DNA from 3 places in the Desulfitibacter alkalitolerans DSM 16504 genome. Region 1 is predicted to be linked to each of the others. Evidence: riboswitches for the same ligand, from Rfam matches in the RefSeq annotation. Region 1 holds a riboswitch; each other region holds the start of a gene.

Evidence for each region. Region 1 has a riboswitch for glycine ahead of gcvT (glycine cleavage system aminomethyltransferase GcvT). Riboswitches for the same ligand answer to the same signal wherever they lie in the genome.
Region 2: another riboswitch for glycine. It lies ahead of K364_RS0112510 (GrdX family protein); the one in region 1 lies ahead of gcvT (glycine cleavage system aminomethyltransferase GcvT).
Region 3: another riboswitch for glycine. It lies ahead of K364_RS0117820 (FAD-binding oxidoreductase); the one in region 1 lies ahead of gcvT (glycine cleavage system aminomethyltransferase GcvT).

Annotation. Positions count from the first base shown of each region.
Region 1 is NZ_JHVU01000021.1:78,412-83,847, reverse strand. It holds gene K364_RS0101660 (ASKHA domain-containing protein) at 1-665, shown strand, start outside; gene K364_RS0101655 (PocR ligand-binding domain-containing protein) at 777-2,075, shown strand; gene K364_RS0101650 (corrinoid protein) at 2,091-2,732, shown strand; glycine riboswitch at 2,744-2,844, shown strand; gene gcvT (glycine cleavage system aminomethyltransferase GcvT) at 3,137-4,231, shown strand; gene gcvH (glycine cleavage system protein GcvH) at 4,231-4,614, shown strand; gene gcvPA (aminomethyl-transferring glycine dehydrogenase subunit GcvPA) at 4,614-5,436, shown strand, end outside.
Region 2 is NZ_KK211101.1:155,991-161,426, reverse strand. It holds gene K364_RS0112525 (glycine/sarcosine/betaine reductase component B subunit) at 1-765, opposite strand, end outside; gene trxA (thioredoxin TrxA) at 780-1,106, opposite strand; gene trxB (thioredoxin-disulfide reductase) at 1,163-2,392, opposite strand; gene K364_RS0112510 (GrdX family protein) at 2,424-2,801, opposite strand; glycine riboswitch at 2,983-3,084, opposite strand; gene K364_RS25685 (MFS transporter) at 3,233-4,450, opposite strand; partial or broken gene K364_RS27940 (sugar diacid recognition domain-containing protein) at 4,818-5,117, shown strand; gene K364_RS27600 (methyl-accepting chemotaxis protein) at 5,112-5,436, shown strand, end outside.
Region 3 is NZ_KK211103.1:259,404-264,839, reverse strand. It holds gene K364_RS0117830 (TRAP transporter large permease) at 1-609, shown strand, start outside; gene K364_RS0117825 (CdaR family transcriptional regulator) at 747-1,922, shown strand; glycine riboswitch at 2,166-2,242, shown strand; gene K364_RS0117820 (FAD-binding oxidoreductase) at 2,382-3,638, shown strand; gene K364_RS0117815 (FAD-binding oxidoreductase) at 3,635-5,014, shown strand; gene K364_RS0117810 ((Fe-S)-binding protein) at 5,019-5,436, shown strand, end outside.

The DNA.
Region 1 (5,436 bases):
CCTTTGAAGGTGCCCAGATCAAGCAAGGCATGAGGGCAGCTGATGGTGCTATAGAAAAGGTAGAGATTACAGATGACGTATATATTGAAGTTATAGGAGATGCAAAACCCATAGGTATTTGTGGTTCCGGCCTTGTGGATGCTGTTGCCGAGCTAGTAAATGTTGGTATAATTCATAAAGGAGGAAGAATACTTCCGCCAGACGAAGTGCCCCATTTGCCAGCAACATTAAAAAGTAGAATTGTCGAGGGTCAACATGGTTTTGATTTTGTCCTGTATAAAGCTGAGCATGCAATGGAGAATGTGGTTTTAACACAAAAGGATGTTAGAGAATTGCAGCTTGCTAAGGGTGCAATTTATGCAGGCATTAAGATTTTGACCAAGGAGTTAGGTATTGAATTTAAGGATATTAGCCGTGTATTGCTGGCCGGGGCCTTTGGTAATTATATACAGGTGAAAAGCGCTAAAACAATAAACCTGCTGCCTTATGAGCTTGACATTGAACAGGTGGGAAATGCAGCTGGAATTGGCTCCAGGATGGTCCTGGCGTCTGATAAAGAAAAAGAAAGGGCAGATTATATTGCTGACAAAATCAGGTATATAGAATTGTCAAGCAGACCTGATTTTCAGGATGAATTTATGATGGCCATGGGTTTTGGGCAGTAGAAGCTGTGGTAAGGTTTCATAAAAAGAAGGAAAATTGCAAGAAATATAGAATGCTATAATGGGTAACATAAAGTTAGTGGAAAGTCACCAGTAGAAAGGGAGATATTGCCCATGCTGCATTCTATAGAATTAAGAAGTCTTATAGGAGAAGAAATTCTCCAAAAAATATTAAGCTCTTTTAAAAAAGCCACAGGATTAAGGGCCGTAATTGTAAACGTCAAGGGTGAAGGGCGCATTGTTCCGACGGAATTTCCTGAAGATTGTAAATTGTGCCAGATTGTACGAGGATCGGCAAAAGGCCTTGAAAAATGTCAAAGATCTTATGAGCGAGCAGGTAAAGAGGCCGCAAAATATGGTGAACCATATATATTTCGCTGCCACGCAGGTCTGGTAGGTTGGGCTGCACCATTAATGCTGGAGGATAAGTATTTAGGGGCAATTATTTGTGCCCAGGTGCTGATGTGGGAGCCTGAGGACTACTTTCTTGAAGAGATTAAAGAAATGTGCTTGGGGTTAGGCGTGGATTTAGGCGAATTAACAGAGGCAACAAAATCTTTAGCGGTAGTTTCTCCCCAAATGGTTCAGGGAGCTGCAGACCTATTATTTGTTGTAGCAAATCACCTGATGAAAACAAGTCTTATCACACTTCAGCAGCGAAAGGAAATAAGTGAACAGCAGGCACGCCTTGGGGAAGAAATGTTTGCCAGGAAGCAGCTGGAAGAAGCCTTTAAAAAGATAGAGACCCGTTCAAATAGAGTTTATGCCCTTGAAAAGGAGCAGGAGCTTGTTACAAAGGTTCGAAATGGTGATTGGGATGGCACCTACAGGGTTTTAAATGAATTGCTGGCAGATATACTGCAAAAGTACCCTGGTGATATCCAGGAGATAAAGACTAGGGCGTTAGAATTGCTGGTAGTCATGTCAAGGGCAGCTGTAGAGGGTGGAGCTAACCTAAAAAGTCTGCTCAGTCTGAATTCAAGATACATTGATGAAATGATGAGGCTGGATAACATTGAAGATCTCTGCTTGTGGCTTTTAAAAATCACTCAAAAGTTTGTAGATAGTGTAGATGATGGTGATGATATAAAAAATCTTCAGGTTATTCAGAAGGCAGCCGAGTATATGAAAGCTAACTTCATTGAAAAACTCACTATAGATGACATTTCCCAGGCTGTATATCTCAGTCCATGTTATCTAAGTAAAATTTTCAAGCAGGAGCTGGGATGTACAATCATGGAGTTCTTAATAAAAATCAGAATTGAAGAAGCTAAAAAACTGTTGAAGAATCCAAAGTACAACATAATGCAGGTTGCCAATGAAATTGGGTTTGAAGATCCCAGCTACTTTACCAAGGTGTTTAAGAGGAGTGAAGGAGTTACTCCCAGTCAATATAAGAGGAAAGCTTTATAAGTAGGGGGGAGTGCTGTGGCAAAAGAGTATGAATACATTCTTAACGCAGTTATGGAAGGGGATGCCAACAGGGTTAGAACACTTGTGGAAGATTTGCTTCTGAGAGATTATAATCCTATAGACATTCTAAACTGTGGTTTGCTAAAGGGTATGGATAGGGTTAGCGTCTTATTTAAAAATGATCAGGTATATATTCCTGAGGTCTTAATATCATCAAGAGCCATGCATGCAGGAATCCATGTCCTAAAACCATACCTTTCCAAGTCAGAGATGTCCATGTCTGGTAGAATATTAATTGGCACAGTGGCTGGTGACTTGCATGACATAGGGAAAAATTTAGTAATAATGATGTTAAGGGGTAAAGGCTTTGAAGTTATTGACTTGGGTATAGATGTCTCCCCAGAGGAATTTGTTCACGAAGTCAAAAGCCATAAGCCTGACATTCTTGCCCTATCCTCCTTGCTGACCACAACTATGCCTGTTATACCTGAGACAATTAAGCTCTTGAAAAAAGAAGGTCTTAGAGATAGCATTAAGGTAATGGTTGGTGGTGGGCCCCTTACAAGAGACTATGCAGGAGCAGTAGGGGCTGATGCATATGGAGCCAGTGCGCAGCAGGCAGTTGAGGTTGCTCTTGAAATAATGAATAATAATTAAATAAAGGTGGATGAGGTTTAGCGGGAGAGACCTATTAAGGCGCCGAAGAAGCAAAGCAGTTTATTGCTAAGGGACTGTTGAAACTTTCAGGCAAAAGAACCGTTAAAAGGACACATCTCTGGAGAGTTTTCTAATTAAAGAAAACACCCAAGGGGAAACCGACATATGTGTTATGTCGGACAATCTCTCAGGTTTCAGGACAGGGAAGACAGCTATTTTCTTAACGCTGTCTTTTTTCTTTTTTAAAAAATATAAAAAAATGCTCATAATTAAGAAAAAAATTTTTTAAAAAAGAGAGGTGGTGCCCGCAGCCAAAGCTGGTCATAAAACATAATTTTAATGAAAGGGGTGAGTATACAGGGAATGTTATTATAAAGCAAATAAAAAAGGAGGCTGACAGCAAAGTGGAATTAAAATTGACACCTTTATACGAGGCTCATGTAAAGTTGGGAGCCAAGATGGTTGACTTTGGTGGCTGGCATATGCCAGTTGAGTATCAGGGTATTATTGAAGAGCACATGGCAGTAAGAACAAAAGCCGGCTTATTTGATGTAAGCCACATGGGTGAGATATGGATAAGGGGCCAGGATGCCCTGGGCTTTGTTCAAAAAATGGTTACAAATGATGTTTCAAAACTTAACCAGGGTCAGATTCAATATGCCATTTTATGTAATGAAAAGGGCGGAACTGTAGATGATTTGCTTGTTTATAAAATGGCCCAGGACCAATTCCTGCTTGTTGTAAATGCAGGCAATAAGGAAAAGGACTTTAAATGGATGATGCAGCATAAAGCAGGGAAAGTGGAAATCACAGATAAATCAGATAACACTGCCCAGCTGGCCATACAGGGGCCCATGTCATTAGAGATACTCCAGTCAATAACTGATATAAACTTGAGTAATATTAAATATTATTGCTGGGAGTATGGGGAAGTAAATGGCATTGAATGTCTGATCTCCCGTACTGGTTATACAGGAGAAGACGGCTTTGAAATCTACTTTGAGCCAGAATATGCACTTGACCTGTGGGAAAAGATACTCATGGCGGGGGCTGGAAATATTGTCCCTGTTGGTCTTGGAGCCAGAGACACACTGCGTTTTGAAGCAGGCATGCCCTTGTATGGTCACGAGCTAGGGGAGGATATATCCCCGCTAGAGGCAAGGCTTGGTAAATTTGTTGCTCTTGAAAAGGAGTACTTTATTGGAATAGAAGCCCTGAAAAAGCAAAAGGCGGAGGGAGTTTACAGAAAGCTTGTTGGCTTTGAGATGGTTGACAGGGGAATTGCAAGGTCAGATTATCCTGTATTCGTTAATGAGGAAGAGGTTGGTTTTGTAACTACAGGCTCTCCCGCTCCCTTTCTAAATAAGAATTTAGGTAATGCCCTTGTAAAAGTAGAGTATGCTAATGTTGGTAGAGAACTACTAATTGATATTAGGGGTAAGAAGAAAAAGGCAGTTACTATTGCCACACCATTTTATAAAAAAGGAGGAAATTTATAATGTATCCAGTTGATTTAAAGTATTCAAAAGATCATGAGTGGATTAGAGTGGACGGAAAGGAAGTTACTATAGGGATTACATTTCATGCCCAGGAAGCAATGGGGGATGTAGTGTTTGTTGAGCTGCCAGAGGTTGGTGACAGTTTTGAAAGTGGAGAATCCTTTGCAAATATAGAATCAGTGAAAGCAGTATCTGATTGCTATGCACCCTTTGGGGGAACAGTGACTGCTGTTAATGAAGCCCTTGAGGATTCTCCAGAGCTAATTAACACTGACCCCTATGGAGATGGTTGGATAATAAAAATGGAGGCAGGGGATTTATCTGTACTGGACGGTTTGATGTCAGCCCAGGAATATCAAGAATTTCTCAAGGAGGAGGAGTAATGAGATACAGTCCTAATACAACGGAAGATAAAAACCAGATGCTGCAAAGCATTGGGTACGGCAAAATTGAAGAGCTATTCCATGATATACCAGAAGATATTAGAAGGGCAGCAGTACTAGATGTTGGAGATGGGATGTCCGAGTATGAGCTTAGAAAGCATGTGACAAAAATAGCGGCAAAAAATCGCAGCCTTGATGAACTAACCAGTTTTATGGGTGCTGGAGCCTATGAACACTATATTCCAAGCTTTATCGATCAGCTGCTTTTAAGGTCAGAGTTCTATACAGCCTATACTCCCTATCAACCAGAAATCAGCCAGGGGACCCTGCAGGCCATATTTGAATATCAGACCTTAATCTGCGAGCTAACTGGAATGGACGCTGCAAATGCCAGTGTATATGATGGAGCAACTGCAGCTGCAGAGGCAGTTAGCATGGCTGCAGCTGCTGCCAGACGCAGCAAGATACTATACTCTAAAGGCTTACATCCTGAATATATCCAAACCCTTAAAACCTATGCCTGGGCACAAGGCAATGAAATGATAGGCGTTGACTTGGACAGGGGGATTACTTCAATAACTGAAGCAGAAGCAAAAATGAGCAAAGATATTGCCTGCATAGTTGTACAATATCCTAATTTTTATGGTTGTGTGGAAGAATTACAGAAACTAGCAGAAATAGCCCATGACCAGAAGGCTCTTCTAATTGCAGTTAATAATGAACCTGTTGCCCTGGGATTGTTAAAAACCCCTGGAGAGCTGGGTGCTGATATTGTGGCTGGTGAGGGGCAATCTTTTGGGAATCCTGTTGCCTTTGGAGGAC
Region 2 (5,436 bases), on a different contig from region 1:
CTGATGAACATAAGTAGGGTTCTTATCACATGCTGATACACAGTTCCCACTAACTATAGCTCCATCCATGACCTCAGTTGGATAGATAATTGTTGGAATGATCCTCTTTGCATCTACTCCATAAACGTAGGTATCATGAAGCAAACCCTGACTCTGGAGCATATATACATAAGCCACCTTTGGCAGATTGGGATACTGGGCTAGCTGATCCTTTAATGGCAGTGTTTCATAAACCTCAATTTCATCCGGTTCTATTGCTTTAGCAACTTCCCCAAGATAAGCAGCTGCTCTAAAGCCAGCCATTCGGACTGCAGCCTCGTGTTCATGCTGACTAAGGCCTTCAACTGGATTACATAATACTACTATATTGAAGGTAGTTGAAAAGGGAGTATATTCTGCCCCTGGTCCTGACATGTCAATAATACCTTCCTGGAAGCCTACTATCTTTCCACAGGTAACAACAGCTGCACCTTTTAATACATGTGTCCTGCCATTGCCAACTGTCTCAACATTGCTTATAAAACCAGGAAACATTCTTCCAGAACCAGACACCTTCACCCTTGGTTCTATAACATCTTTTACAGGTACAATCCGCGTTTTGTCTCCAGGTTTTGCCAGTTCAATCTGAACATCTGCAATTCTATCATCACTTCCAGCTATCTTCGCCAGTTCCTGGCTGTTCACATATAAAACTCCATCTTTAACCTCTGTCTTGTCAGCTAGCTCTATGTTATTAATAAAAATGTTGCCTACTTCCAAACGCAATTCCCTTCACCCCCTTACGTGTTTATTTTTAATAATTCATTAATTTTGGCCTCTACATCCTCTGCAGTGAAATCCTTTGACATCTCTGCTACCTTTTCACCATTTCTATAAAAGACTATTGTAGGCAATCCTAAAACCTTTTGTCCTATTGACAAACGACGGTTTTGAGATACATCAACCTTTCCAAACTTCATTTTGTCTCCATATTTTTCTGCAAGGGCTTCAATTTCCGGCATTAATTCTTTACAGGGCTCACACTTTGGGCTCCAGAAATCAACTAAAACCAACTCAGAACTACTTAATACCTGTGCATCAAAATTCTCCTTGTCAAATACATGCATCTTTTTCACCTCCATATTTTTAAAATCTATAATAAATATTAAACTAAAACCCTGGCTTAAACAGTTTCTCTGCCTGCTGCAAGTTCCCTTAAAACTTCCTGACTTATGGATCCCTTTAGTCTATTAATTACTTCGCCATTTTCAAAAACCAGCACTGCAGGTATGCTTTCTACATTATATCTGTTTGCTACCAGGTGATTTCTGTACAGGTCTATCTTCACAAGCTTGGTATTTGCCAATTGATTTACATTTTGTTCTAATAATGAAACCGCCTCAATACTTTCCTCTTTTTGCGGACTCCAGAAGGCAACCAATACAGTGCCTTGAGCATTTAAAACCTGCATTTTGAAGTTTTCTTCTTCTGCCAGGTATTTATCAGCTGCAAAGGCCGCAATGGCCCCATCTGCTGCTGCCGTTACAACTTGTCTAAGATACTTTTGGTTTGCATCCCCTGCTGCATAAACTCCTGGAACTGAAGTTTCCATTTTCTCATTAACTATAATATACCCCTGGTCATTCAAGTCTATTTTTCCTCTTAAAAACTCTGTATTTGGCACGTAACCAACAAAGAAGAATACGCCATTTGTTTCCATATCAGTTATCTCGCCTGTTTTTAAATTTTTAATTACCACACTTTCTACAATGCCATCTCCCTTGATTTCTTCTAATACTGAATTCCAGATAAAATGAATTTTGGGATTGGCAAAGGCCTTTTCTTGACTGGCTTTATTTGCATCTAATATGCCTTCATCATGGATAACAATAACAGTAACCTTCTCAGCAAACTTGGTTAAATAAATTGCTTCCTCAATGGCTGCATCTCCATTTCCAACAACTATCACATCTAAATCCTCGTAAAAGTCTGCATCGCATGTTGCACAATATGATACTCCCTTGCCAACAAATTTTTTCTCGCCCTTAATGCCCAGGGAACGAGGATTGGCACCTGGACACAAGATAACGGTTTTTCCATAAAACTCTTTACCCTTTTTAGTCCTAACAATTTTAATCTCCCCATCAAGGTCCAAATCTACTGCTGTTTCTTTTTCAATGATGACCCCAAAGTCTTCTGCATGCTCCTGCATGGCCTTCATAATACCTGGGCCTGTCGCACCTCTTCCAAAACCAGGGTAGTTTTCCATTTCTTCAGTTGTTGCAGCCTGACCACCAGGTCTGCCCTTTTCTAAAATAAGTGTTTTAAGTTTAGATCTTGCTCCGTAGATACCCGCTGTTAATCCTGCAGGACCTCCTCCTACAATGAGAATATCCCATATTTCCTTTGTCACTTTCCCAACCTCCTTGCAGATAATATATTACTTAATTTTGTAAGCTTTCCACTGCTGACTTAACTAGTTCCAGATCGATACTTTGATAATCCTCTAGGACTTTTTCAGTATATTGACACCCAGTATGGACGAATTTTTTATACGCAATAAAGGAGTTCTCTATCAGTTCTAAAGATTTAAAGTCAATTTTCCCTATTAGAGGTTCCCTGGTAATTAGCAGGGACCTGTAGGGCGTTTCATTGGGTTTAATACTGCCTGCCAGTGGATGCATTAACAAGCCATGACCCTTATGAACATAATCACGAACCCTTGTTAGAACCTCAAATAAAACACCATCCACTTTCTCAGTAAAATCACCGTATTTTTTCTCCACTAAAGGGTTGTTTGTTACAAGAAGAAAATTCATCATCTATCACCTGTTTAAATATCCATACTTTTAAATGTAAAAATCTTAAGTGTAAAAAAATTTAACAAACAAAAAAGACAGAGAATCAACGAACTTAGTCGCCTTTCCTCTGTCTTAAAACCTGAGAGATTAACAGCTTAAAACCTGTTTTGCTCCTTCGGTGTCAGAACGCTTTCCAGAGTTGAGTCAAAATACGGTCCCATAACCTGAGAGTTTCGTTTTTGAATTGGCAACTCAAAACTTGCTCCTTCGGTGTTCTTTCGAAGAACTCTCCCGTATTTGTCATTCTCCAATATGTAATTGTACTAACTTTCATTAACTTAGTGATATTCTACCATTAACAATGGAACTTCTCAATACCTTTTATAAAAATTTATCCATATTTCCATTAAAGTAAAAAATAATACCAAAGTTTTTATACTAATGTGTATTACTTAATTGTAAGTTGTATTCCTGTATTCAGCAACGGGTTCCTTGACAAAAAACAGGGATATGGGCAGGGCAATTAACATTACAAAAAAGGTAAAGAAAAAAGTCATGTGCACCCCTGCTAATTCTCCCAGTATACCTGAAATGGCTGTTTGGGTAATCATGCCCATGCCCATTACCAATTCCAAGAAACCCATGCCAAATCCCCGATATTCAGGCGAGGTAAAGTCAGCTACAAGGGTTATACTCAAGGGAAAAACTATCCCTGTTCCTATACCACCTAGCAGGGCAGCAAATAAAAATATATAGAATTCACTGGCTATAAGAAAGGAGCCTGCTGAGATGGAACAAAAGACTATGCCGGCCAAGAATACCTTTTTACGCCCGAACCAGTCAATAGCCCTCCCACAAATTATAAAGGAGCTCAAGCGTGATAACCAGAAAAGTGTAAAAATGACTCCTATGCCTAGATGAGCAACTCCAAAGGTATCTGCTACTTTTGATAACAAACCCCAAAGGGAATATAAAAAGCCTGCATATGCAAAACCAGCATAGCATATTGGCCAGATTTTCTTAACTTCAAGGTAAAGATTTTTCATATTGCCCTGACGTGGATTTCCGTGACCGTAATGGGCCTCTCCAACTGCCTCTTTTACACCCAGCAGGACCGTCCCAAATACAATAATTCCAAGTATGGGGTAAAAGGGAAATACCTGAGTCAAACCCATGTATTCCATAATATAACCACCTGTTAAAGTACCTGTAGCCACCCCACCACCATATGCTGCAGAAAAATGCCCCATTGCCTTGCCTCTACCTTCAAAGGTGGTATTATCGGCAACTATAGCTTCAGCCACCGGCCACAGCATACCTCTGCTCATACCTTCTAATGTCCTAAAGACTAATAGCATCATAGGACTTGTGGCAAGGTAATACCCAGTAGAGGCTAATATAGACAAAATAATGCTCATGAGCAGTATTTTTTTACGTCCATACTGGTCTGACATTCTTCCTGAAAAAACTGTCATTGCTGCATAGGCAATTGAATATCCAGTCATTAAAAACCCAAGCTGCTTGTATGTAGCACCTAGCTCATCTCCATAAAGGGGAATTGCAGGAGCTGTCATACCCTCTCCTACAGATATGAGAAAAATAAAGATACCCATGAAAACTAATGTGTGTCTACTATGATTTTGAGTAACCTGCAAAGCTCTACCTGACATATAAACCCCCATTGGCCAAGAAAGATTAACTTTTTTTAGCACTATAAATGTATTTTACTTTATTAATGGGTATTATTAAACAGCTTTCTTTAGAATAATTGGATTGTATTTATGAAAGCACACTTTTTAAAGAATACTTTTTATTGTTTCCCAGCCTGTTGTAGATAGGTATTTATTAGCTTATCAAGTTTCATATGAAGAGGTATTACTAAATATCCACAGGAAAGCACCGGAAATCCATATCAACTGCTTATTTAACAAATATTTAGAAAAAAAATTATTGTCAAAGAATGTAAAAAAAGGTATATAAACTCATGTGTAGAATATAGGATAAATAAATACATATATAGAGGTCAAGGAGGTTAGTATGAAGATTCATAAGGAAATTGGTCAAAAAATGGTGGACATGCTGGCAGCTGAAACTGGTGAAAATGCCACAATATTTGTTGATGATGGCATAGTTTTGGTATCAACAATACCAGGTCGGGAAGGGAAGCGACATGAAATTGCTGCTAAAATAATGTCTGGAGTAATGGATGAATATGGTGTTTCTAAAGAAGAAGAGGCAGCCATGGAAAACATTAGAGCAGGTTACAATGTAGCTATTGATTATAAGGGTAAAAGGATAGGTGTTATTGGAATTACTGGGGATAAGGATATTATGAAATATCCCGTTAAATTTGCAAGTGCAGTTATAATTGCAAATCTTGAAAAATTAGAACAGGAACAGCTAGTTGAAAATGCCATTATAGAAATACAAGGCCAAATTCAACAGGTTTCTGCAGTTGCTGAAGAGATCTCCGCCAGCGCCCTTGAGGTAGCCTCAAATGCCAAGAATTTGGAAAGTACAGCAGACGAGGCCAGAAATGATGTTAATGAAACACAGAAAGTATTAGACACAATCAGAACCATAGCTGACCAAACAAACCTGCTTGGTTTAAATGCAGCCATAGAAGCCGCACGAGCCGGTGAGCATGGCAGGGGCT
Region 3 (5,436 bases), on a different contig from region 1:
GTAATTATTTTGGGAGGAATATTACTGGGTATAGTAACTCCCACAGAAGCGGCTGTCTTAGCTATAAACTATGCCATAATACTGGGTATAGTTTACAGAGAATTAACCCTTAGGAAGTTATGGGATACATTAAAAGAAGCTGTGGAAATGACAGGAGTTTTCATGTTCATTTTCGCAATTGCAGGTTTCTTTAGCTGGATATTAACCCTGGGCGGCCTGCCGCAGCTAATAGCATCTACATTAACAGGTATTACAACAAGCGAGGTAGGGCTGCTCATTATTATCGCCTTACTAGCTTTAGCTGTAGGAGCATTCTTGGATACTACTGCTGCTATCCTGCTCATGACACCAATCATACTACCAGTAGTGCATATGGCAGGTATTGATGTTATTCACTTTTCAGTAGTTTTTATATTGGCATTAGTAATTGGAATTATCACGCCACCCTTTGGCATATGTCTTTTTGTAATGAGTGATGTGGCACAAATACCAGTTTCTAGAGTTACAAGAGCTGCACTTCCATATTTAATACCATTAAGTATAACATTATTATTAATTATTTTATTCCCGCAGCTTTCCACATGGATACCCTCACTATTCTTTAAATAAATAGAATAAAGCCATGGAAGAAGCCTCTCCTTTAATAGAATTAATTATCCTGTAAAATTTTTAAAGCTAAAAAACTGCTTTAAAAGGATTATTTATAATTGCAAGGAAAATAATAGTCATATTAAAGGAGGGGTATTATGCTGTTAAACCACGAACTGGCACAAGAAATCGTTGATAAGACAATGAAAATTATCAAAATTAATGTTAACATTTTTGACGACAAAGGCTATATAATTGGTTCTGGGCAAAAAGAGCGTCTGAATACCTTTCATGAGGGTGCCTATGAAGTTATAGGAACTGGACTTAGTGATGAGTTTCCCCTGGAGAAAGCAAAAAAATACAAAGGCGTTCAACCGGGAATCCTGTATCCCATAGAGTTTAATAATAAAATAATTGGAGTAGTTGGGATGACAGGTGATCCGGAAGAGATTAGAAATTATGGTGCCCTGGTTAAAATGACTACGGAAATGATGTTTAGACAGGATTTTTTAACAAAGCAGCTTAGAGCTGAAAAAAATGCTCGGGATAACTATATAAAAGATATTATACTAGGACAATTCGGTTCTGATCTGGATTCTTTTATTGAGCGAGGCCGCAACTTTGAGATAGATGTTCTTTTAGAAAGGCAGGCTGTTGTAATTGACCTGGTTAGTGGCCAGAATAACAGAAGCTTATTGAGCAGTGAATTGGAAAGACAAATACATAGTGATGAAATTCTAAGGATTTTAGAATACCAGTTTTCGCACAAGGAAAACCTTATTGTATATATGGGCAGCGGAAGGTATGTAGTTTTAAAAAGAGTGGATGATAAGCAGCGCAGCAAAGCTGCATTTATAAAAAGCATGAATGAGCTGTCTAATAAATTAGGTGAGCATAATTTTAATGCTGTAATAGGAATTGGTTCAACGCAGATCCACTGGCTGAATCTGAAGGCCTCCTATGTAGAAGCATGTGACGCAATTAAAATTGGCATGAAGGTGAATGATGAAGCAAAGGTATTTCATATTCAAGATTTGTTATTAGAAAAAGGCCTGGACACAATGGATGATAATATAAAGAGCAGTCTGATTACTTCTTTTTTGGCAAATGCTGAACATATTGAAGCCAAGCAGCGGCAGGAGATGGAAAAAACATTAATAGCTTTGTTCGACAGCAACTTAAATGTTAGTGAGGCTGCCAAGAAGCTATTTCTTCACCGCAACTCCCTAACATACAGGCTAAAAAAGCTGTCAGAATCTACAGGACTTGATCCATTATCCTTTTATGATGCTGTAAAGATTTACACAGCTTTAATACTAAGCAGGTTAAAATGATAGGGTTGGGTTATAGTTGAATGCTGAACTCTTAATCTGCATTTATTTTTATTATGTTAATTGTAATACATATTAATAGTAAAACTCTTGACATTTTTCAGAAATGTAAACTACAATGAAATAAACAGAATATTAAACGGATGAAAGGGTTGGGAAATTGGTGAATTGTGCCAGCCGAAGGGGCAAGAGTCTATGGCTTGAAACTCTCAGGTTCACAAGTATATACGTGATGGGACCAGCTCGGGACGTGCCTCTGGAGAGACTTGTAGTGCAAGCGCCGAAGGATTAACTCTCTCAGGCAAAAGGACAGGGGAAGGCAAAAGAAATGGTATGCAGAATACGAAGTACTTTGTGTATTTGCCTTTTAGTCCTAAATTCAGGGGTCAAGGTGTACAGCCTTGATTTTTTTATTTTAATAAAAATCAAGGTTCTTATAACTATTTAGCGAGGGGAGATACAATGGAACAAAGCCTTGGTAATCAGTTAATTGCTGTTGTGGGAAAGGAAAATGTGGAAGAGAACAAAGGCAAGGTGGTGGTTTATCCAGCAAACACAGATCAGGTTAGCAGTGTGCTTAAGCTGGCCTCTAATGCTAACGCCCAGATAACCATCAGGGAAAAGCCCAATCATGATCTGAGTGAGGAAAATGCAAAAAAACTGGTCCTTGATTTAAGTAAGCTTAATGCACTAATTGAAATTGACAGGGATAATGTAACTGCAGCTGTGCAGACAGGAATGACCCTTAATAGCTTGCAATGGCAGCTCCTGGAACAAGGCTTTTATTTTCCGCCTGTGTCTATTTGGGATTATGACAGTTTTTTGATAACAGCCCTTGCCAACAACACCATAGGCTTTAATTCTGCCAGATATGGCAGGTGGAGAGAATTTGTCCTGGGCATGGAAGTTGTTTTATACTCAGGCGAGGTAATTGTCCTTGGTGGTAAGATTATCAAATACGTTTCTGGCCTTGACTTGATGAGCCTTTTCATTGGCTCCAAAAATCAATTAGGTATAGTCACCAGGGTAATAATTCGCCTGCTGCCTAAACCTGAGGCAAGAAAGATGTTAATATGCGGATTTGATTCCTTATCTGATGCCATTGGTGCTGCCCAGAGTCTTGCAGCCAGGAGGTTAGATCCAGCTCGCAATGAGGTAATTACCCCTGGGCTGGCAGGAAAAATTGGACTGCCAGGGATAAATCCTGGTCAAACAGCAGTCTTAACTGAGCTAGAAGGCTTTGCAAAATCACTTGATCGTCAAAGGGCAGAAGTTGAAGTTGCTTATAAAAAGTTTGGAGTAAAATCCATTGCAGTTATTGACCAGGAAGATGAGAGTAATCTTATCTGGCAGAAATATTTTGGGGCTGCTGACCTTTACAAGGGGCAAACCTCTTATGATATAAATGTGCTTCCCTCCAAGCTGGAAAGCATGGCTCAATTCCTGGAGAATAAAACTAAAGAGTTAGGCCTGGAGCTTGAGTTAATAATTCACAGCGGACTGGTTAATATTGATCTTTTTGTGGAGGGTGATACCAACAAGCTGGAGGCTTTTGACCAGGACCTGCTTAAAACTGTTCGTATGCTGGATGGCAAAATAGCCCATGAAAAAATTGGAATTGGTTCACATATCAAAACAATAGATAAATTGGAACATGGTCTGCGTGAGCTTTTTGCCCCTAAACAACTATTGTTGAGTAAGGAAGGTGGTTTAGTATGATTTCATCAGCTCTCATGGAAGAACTAAAAAGTATTGTAGGGCCAAAAAACGTCTTGTCAAAAAAGGATGAGTGCTTTGACTATGGTTATGACGCCACCTTAACAGAGTATTCTGCTGATGCAGTGGTCTTTCCAACTAGCACTGAAGAAGTTGCACAGATTATAAAGCTGGCAAACAAGCACTTACTTCCTGTAATATCAAGGGGAGCAGGAACAAACCTTAGCGGTGGCACTGTACCTCATAAGGGAGGTATTGTATTAAATTTAACAAGGATGAATAGGGTGTTGGAAATAGATACCCAAAACAACCTGGCTGTAGTTGAACCAGGCCTTGTTAATGCTGATTTTCAAGAGTTTCTTGCTCCTTATGGATATTACTATTCACCGGATCCAGCCAGTATGAAGGTATGTACAATAGGAGGCAATGTTGCAGAAAATGCAGGTGGTCCAAGGTGCTTAAAATATGGTGTTACCAGAGAATACATTAGAGGACTGGAAGTGGTTCTGCCTTCAGGTGAAGTGGTTGTTACAGGAAGTAAAAATAAATTTACCAATGATGGATATGACTTAACCAAGCTGATGATAGCTTCTGAAGGTATTTTAGGAGTGTTCACCAAAATAATAGTGAGCATTACACCAATATGGGAAGCTAAAAAAACCATGCTGTGTTCCTTTGATAGAATAGAGGATGCCAGCAATACTGTTGCTGATATTGTTGGTGCAGGTATTGTTCCAACTACCCTGGAAATGATGGATAATTTGTTAATTAACTGTGCTGAGGACCACACAAAGGTAGGCTTGCCAAGGGATGCCGCAGCCATATTGTTAATAGAAGTGGATGGTTATAAAGAAGACCTGCCTGGGCAGGTGGAAACAATACACGGGGTGTGCAAAAAAAATAATGTTCGAGAATTTAAGGTGGCGCAGTCTGCTGCAGAGGTTGATCAGCTGTGGCTTGCAAGAAGAACTGTAATTGGGGCCGTTGCCCGCAAGAGGCCATCCTACTCACTACAGGATGTTACAGTCCCAAGAAATAAAATGCCGGCTATTGTAAATAAAATAGTGGAGATCTCCCAAAAATATAACTTGCCCATAGGAGTTCTGGCCCATGCAGGTGACGGAAACCTGCACCCCCTTGTGCTCTTTGATGAGAGAGACAAGATAGAGGTAGAAAAGGTTCACCATGCTGAGGGGGAAATATGCAAGGCTGCTCTAGAACTTGGCGGTACTTTAAGTGGGGAACATGGTATAGGTACTCTAAAGCTGCCGTATCTTGAGTGGGAGTTTTCCAAAGAGGCAATTGAGCTGATGAAGGGGATAAAAAGGCTGTTTGATCCAAACAACATTTTAAATCCCGGAAAAGTTTTGGGGGTGTAAAACTGTGAGCATATTAAACACCGAAGAAATCTATGAGAAATTAAACAGCTGCAATAAGTGTGGATTTTGTCAGGCAACGTGCCGTGTATATAAGGAGACATTAAGCGAGTTTAACTGTGCCAGGGGCAGACTTAAGCTAATAAAGGCAGTTGCAGATAGTATCCTGGAAAGAAACAAATTCTATGAAGATGCAGTTAACAGCTGTACTCTCTGTCTTGAATGTACCAAAACATGTCCAAGTGGCGTGCCAACGGCCCAGCTAATACTAGCTGCCAGACAGGATCTTGCTCAAACAAGGGGCTTGAGCTTTCCCAAAAAAATAGCCTTAAAACGCATTCTGGCCAATAATTCTTTAAGGAAAATCTCATTTAAATCCGCAAAAATGGTAAAAGGCTTAAAGAGGCTCCACGGTTTTAGGGGTA